Kitasatospora fiedleri: one gene and its partner. The protein of the gene in region 1 interacts with the protein of each later gene in a pairwise test. Links are inferred from orthologs where the notes say so. Each region holds a gene or a part of one and is shown on either strand. Other genes may lie near its edges.

Region 1 (2,755 bases):
GCGATGTGCACCGGCATGCCGGTCTCCCGGCGCAGCCGCTCGTCCAGGCCGCGCAGCAGGGCGCCGCCGCCGGTGAGCACGATGCCGCGGTCCATCACGTCGCCCGCGAGCTCCGGCGGGCACTGGTCCAGCGTGGTCTTCACCGAGTCGATGATCGAGTTCACCGGCTCGTCGATGGCCTCGCGGACCTCGGCGGCCGAGATGACCACGGTCTTCGGCAGGCCGGAGACCAGGTCGCGGCCGCGGATCTCGGCGTGCTCGTCCTTCTCGCCCTCCAGGCCGAACGCGGAGCCGATCGACATCTTGATCTGCTCGGCGGAGCGCTCGCCCAGCAGCAGGCTGTACTCCTTCTTGATGTGCTGGACGATGGCGCTGTCCAGCTCGTCGCCGGCGACCCGCAGCGACTGCGCGGTGACGATCCCGCCGAGCGAGATCACCGCGACCTCGGTGGTGCCGCCGCCGATGTCGACCACCATGTTGCCGGTCGGCTCGTGCACGGGCAGGCCGGAGCCGATCGCCGCGGCCATCGGCTCCTCGATGATGTGCACCTGGCGGGCGCCGGCCTGCATGCTGGCCTCGACCACGGCGCGGCGCTCGACGCCGGTGATGCCGGAGGGGACGCAGACCACGACCCGCGGGCGGACCAGGTAGCGGCGGCGGTGGATCTTCATGATGAAGTACCGCAGCATCCGCTCGGTGATCTCGAAGTCGGCGATCACGCCGTCCTTGAGCGGGCGGATCGCGACGATGTTGCCGGGGGTCCGGCCGATCATCTTCTTCGCCTCGGCCCCGACCGCGAGGATTCCGCCGGTGTTGGTGTTCACGGCCACCACCGACGGCTCGTTCAGCACGATGCCCTTGCCCCGGACGTACACCAGCGTGTTCGCGGTGCCTAGGTCGATCGCCAGGTCCCGGCCGAGAAACGACAGGTTGTTCGCCATGGGATGTCGAGTGCCTTCCCGAGTTCGGATCAAGGGCGGGGAGCGGGCCGGCCGTGCGGGCCCGCGAGAGGGCTGACGGCGGCTGAGCAGCCGCTCCGTGCCCGTGAGTTGGGTCCATCGTAGTCACGCCGGTCAGCGCGGGCGGCGGGTACGGCGTGCCGCCCATTCTCCGGGGGCGAATCAGCTTCTCCTGGCATTGGGACGCCGTGTCGGAGGGTAGGGTTCCGTGATTTGAGGATTAACGCCCAGAGGGAGCAACCCGATCCGCCGTCCGGCCCCTGAGCTGCTCGTTCCCGGTGGGCGGCGCTCCATGCCCGGCGGGGGCACGGAGCACCGGATCGCTACCGGATCCTCACGCGTGCGCGGGGAAGAAGATCTTGATCTCGCGCTCGGCCGACTCCGGGGAGTCCGAGGCGTGGATCAGGTTCTCCCGGGTGATGGTCGCGTAGTCGCCGCGGATGGTGCCCGCGCCGGCCGCCAGCGGGTCGGTCGCGCCGGCCAGCGCCCGGATGCCGGGGACGACGTTCTCGCCCTCGACGATCAGCGCGATCGACGGGCCGGAGGTCATGAAGCCCAGCAGCGGCTCGTAGAAGTCGCGGCCGACGTGCTCGGCGTAGTGCTGCTCCAGGGTGGCGCGGTCGAAGGTGCGAAGCTCCATCGCAGCGAACCGCCAGCCGGCCTTGCGCTCGATCCGGCTGATGATCTCGCCGGCCAGGCCGCGCTGCACGGCGTCGGGCTTGAGCAGGACGAGAGTGCGCTGGGACACGGTACGGCTCCTGAGGTGTTCGGTCGTGCCTGACTGTGCCCCCGACACTACCCCGGCCGGGTCGGCACCCCGTCGCCCAGTCCCACGTCAGGCCGGTCAGGCCGGAGCCGCGGCCCCGTCGACGGCGGACTCGGCGGCGGCCGACTCGGCGGCGGCCCGCCGGGCCTTGAACTCGTCGATCTTGCGGCCGTAGTGGACCGAGCACCACCACAGGCCGCCGAAGACCACGCCGAAGACGTACATGGTCGGCAGCACCAGCCCGCCGGCCAGCACGGCCAGTTGCAGCGCCCAGCCGACGTACACCGCGCCGGGGCGGGTGATCACGCCGCACAGCAGCACGCACAGCGCGATCGCCACCGCGCTGACCGCCCAGATGGTGCCGGTGCCGACGTCGGTGAGCTTCATCGCCACCAGGCCGGCGAACATGATCAGCAGGGCCTCGCCGATCAGGGTGGAGGAGCACAGGGTGCGCATCGGCGGCTACTTCCTTCCGAACAGCAGGCGCGCCTCGCCCACCGTGATGACGGAGCCGGTGACCAGGACGCCGGCGCCGCCGAGGTCCTCCTCCTCGGCGAGGGTGACGGCGGCGTCGATCGCGTCGTCCAGGCGCGGCTCGACCTGCACCCGGTCCTCGCCGAAGACCTCGACGGCGAGGGCGGCCAGCCGGTCGACCGGCATCGCGCGGTGGGTGGAGTTCTGGGTGACCACGACCTCGGCGAGGATCGGCTCGAAGACCTCCAGCAGGCCGGTGACGTCCTTGTCCCCGCTGGTGGCGATGACGCCGACCAGCTTGGTGAAGCCGAACGCCTCGCCGATCGCGCCGGCCGCGGCCTGCGCGCCGTGCGGGTTGTGCGCGGCGTCCAGGATGACGGTGGGGCTGCGCCGGACCACCTCCAGCCGGCCCGGGGAGGAGACGCCGAACAGCGCCTGCCGGACCTTCTCCTCGTCCAGGTGCTCGGCGCCGCCCTGGCCGATGCCGAAGAACGCCTCGACCGCGGCGAGCGCCAGCGCGGCGTTCTGCGCCTGGTGGTCGCCGTGCAGCGGGAGG
Region 2 (3,005 bases), 2.0 Mb from region 1 along the record:
CTTCACGTCCTTCCGGGCCGCCGCCAAGGACTTCGCCGTCCCCGCGCAGAACCTGATCTACGCCGACACCAAGGGCAACATCGGCTACCAGGCCCCCGGCCTGATCCCGGTCCGCGGCAAGAAGAACGACGGCCGCTACCCCTCGCCCGGCTGGGACCCCGCGTACGCCTGGAACACCGCCTTCCTCCCGTTCAAGTCGCTGCCCTACGCGTACAACCCGCCCGAGGGCTACATCGTCACGGCCAACCAGGCCGTCGTCGACCAGAGCTACAAGCCGACGCTCACCACCGACTGGGAGTACGGCACCCGCGCCAAGGAGATCACCGACCAGATCCAGGCCAAGCTCAAGAACGGCGGCAAGGTCTCGCTGGACGACATGCAGTCCATGCAGCTCGACAACACCAGCGTGATGGCCAAGGAGCTCGTCCCGCTGCTGCTCAAGGTCAAGATCGACGACCCGTACGTGCGCGAGGCCCAGGACCTGCTCAAGGACTGGAACTACCACCAGGACGCCGACTCCGCCGCCGCCGCCTACTACAACGGCGTCTGGCGGGCCCTGCTCACCCTCGCCTTCGGCCAGAAGTTCCCCGCCGACCTCCGGGTCGAGGGCGACTGCCTGCTGGTGCGCCAGAAGCGCGACAACACCCTGCCCGACGACGCCCTCGGCGGCGCCGCGCAGGCCGTCACCGAGTGCGGCACCCGCGAGCCCGCGCAGGCCCAGCCGGACGGCGGCGACCGCTGGATGGAGGTCGTCCGCCAGCAGCTCGCCACCCCCGACTCGCCCTGGTGGGACTACATCGACTCCGACCACCAGCAGCAGCACGGGCTCGGCAACCTGCTCGCCGAAGCGCTCAAGGACGCCCGCCAGGACCTCACCTCGCGCCTCAGCAAGGACATCTCCACCTGGAGTTGGGGCCGCCTGCACCAGCTCACCCTCCAGGAGCCCACCCTCGGCAGCGACGACTCCTCGATCGCCTCCGGCGTCGTCCACAAGCTGCTCAACCGGGGCCCCTACAAGCTCTCCGGCGGCAGCGCCGCCGTCGACGCCACCGGCTGGAACGCCGCCGCCGGCTACGACGTCGACTGGATTCCCTCCATGCGGATGGTCGTCGACCTCAGCGACTTCGACGCCTCCCGCTGGATCAACGTCGGCGGCGCCTCCGGCCACGCCTTCCACCTCCACTACAACGACCAGACCGACCTGTGGGCCTCCGGCCAACTCCTGCCCTGGGCCTACACCAAGGACGCGGTCGCCAAGGCGGGCAAGGACACCCTCACCCTGACCAACTAGTGCGGACGCCCGGCGCCCGGCGCCCGGCGGCACGCGTCTCCGGAGGCCGGGGAGCGGACCGCCGGGGGCCGCTCCCCGGCCTCCGGACAGGGCCTAGAAGCGCGTCACGCCCTCCGGCGTCACCACCGCGTGCACCGGCAGGTCGTGGGGTTCGGCCGGGAGGGCCGGGAGCAGCTCGCCCGGGTAGAGCAGGGTGGCCAGAAGCGGGCGGGCCCCGGCCCGGGTCAGGCGGGCCAGGACCCGGTCGTAGGAGCCGCCGCCCCGGCCGAGCCGGGTGCCGCGCGGGTCGACGGCCAGGCCGGGCAGCAGGACCACGTCGGCGCCCAGGACGGCGTCCGGGCCGAGCCGGGGCGCGGTGGGTTCGAGCAGGCCGCGGCCGGCGGGGGAGAGGCGGTCCTCGCCCTCGTACGGCGCCCAGTCCAGGTCGTTGTCCGGCAGCAGCACCGGCAGCAGGACCCGGACGCCCGCCCCGGCGAGCGCGGCCAGCAGCGGGCGGGTGCCGGGCTCCGCGCCGACCGAGACGTACGCCGCGACGGTGCCGCCCGGCGGCACCAGCGCGGCGGCGTGCCGGGCCAGCGCCCCGGCCGCGGCGGTGCGTTCGGCCGCGTCGAGCGCCCGTCGTTCGGCCAGCAGGCGTGACCTCAGCGCCGCCTTGTCGTTGGACAACCGATCCGCAGTCACCGTTCGATTCCCTCCAGCTCCGTTCCGTGCACTGACACGAGCCTGACACGCCCCGAGGCCGCCCCATGCCCACCCCCCTCCTGCTCCAGGCCCTGGCCGCGCTCGGTGCGGCCGCCCCGGCCGCCGCCGGCGTCCTCGCGCTGCGCCGGCGGCGGGACCGGGCCGAGCGGGGCGGTCGGGAGGCGGAACTCCTGGCGAAGATCGCGGAACTGACGGCGGAACGCGACGAACTGGTCCGCACCGCCTCCTGCGACCCGCTGACCGGGGTGTGGAACTACCGGCACCTCCAGCTCACCCTGGACCGCGAGATCGAACGGGCCCGCCGGGCCGAGGCCACCGCGATCGACCCCCGGCCGCTGGCGGTGCTGATGATCGAGGTCGCCGGGTTCGACGCGGTGGTCGCCGAGCACGGCCGGGCCCGCGCCAACGCGATGCTCCGGGACCTCGCCCAGCGCCTGGCGATGGAGATCCGCGGCTGCGACACCCTGGGCCGGTACGGCGGCGAGGAGTTCCTGGCGCTGCTGCCCGACACCGGCCCGGAGGGCGCCGCCCAGGTCGCCGAGCGGCTGTGCTGGTCGGTGCGCCGCCACCGGCTGACCGACCGTCACCCCGGCGAGAGCGCCGACCCGGGCGAGCGCAGCGGCCTGACCGCCTCCGTCGGCCTGGCCGTGCTGCCCCGGGACGGCGCGCACTCCGCCGTCCTGCTGCGGGCCGCCGACCGCGCGCTGGCCGCCGCGCGCGCCGCGGGCGGCGACCGCTGGCGCTCCACCGAGCGGCTCCCGCCCGAGCCGGCCGGTCCGGACGCTTCACCGGCGCCCGGTAAGGTGTCTTCCGGCCCCGGCGGGGGACCCCTCACCCCGCATGCGACCACCGTCGGCCCGGGCCCGACCGGTGACAGGCCCTGACCATCGTTTCACGCCGCTCCCAGCGGGGTGGGATGCCCGCCTCAGTAAGGTCGACGCATGACGAACAAGCACGCCCGCCAGCCGGTCACCAAGGCAGTCGTCCCGGCCGCCGGCCTCGGTACCAGGTT

The links. Proteins that work in one complex are often made in the same cells at the same time.
Region 2: the proteins of ndk (region 1) and QMQ26_RS21190 interact in binary tests that used the Escherichia coli proteins (3 or more experiments, as listed by UniProt). The link is inferred for Kitasatospora fiedleri from one-to-one orthologs.

Annotation. Positions count from the first base shown.
Region 1 is NZ_OX419519.1:2,586,915-2,589,669, forward strand. It holds ndk (nucleoside-diphosphate kinase), read right to left. Parts: upstream 1,708-2,755; coding sequence 1,294-1,707; downstream 1-1,293. Other genes in the region: QMQ26_RS12065 (rod shape-determining protein), read right to left, coding at 1-929; QMQ26_RS12075 (DUF4233 domain-containing protein), read right to left, coding at 1,804-2,181; folC (bifunctional tetrahydrofolate synthase/dihydrofolate synthase), read right to left, coding at 2,188-2,755. UniProt on the Escherichia coli protein: Major role in the synthesis of nucleoside triphosphates other than ATP. The ATP gamma phosphate is transferred to the NDP beta phosphate via a ping-pong mechanism, using a phosphorylated active-site intermediate.
Region 2 is NZ_OX419519.1:4,578,034-4,581,038, forward strand. Bases 179-2,993 are described here. They hold QMQ26_RS21190 (5-formyltetrahydrofolate cyclo-ligase), read right to left. Parts: upstream 1,973-2,993; coding sequence 1,385-1,972; downstream 179-1,384. Other genes in these bases: QMQ26_RS21185 (penicillin acylase family protein), read left to right, coding at 179-1,291; QMQ26_RS21195 (GGDEF domain-containing protein), read left to right, coding at 2,038-2,877; galU (UTP--glucose-1-phosphate uridylyltransferase GalU), read left to right, coding at 2,935-2,993. In the rest of the region: more of QMQ26_RS21185, read left to right, coding at 1-178; more of galU, read left to right, coding at 2,994-3,005. UniProt on the Escherichia coli protein: Involved in the removal of 5-formyltetrahydrofolate.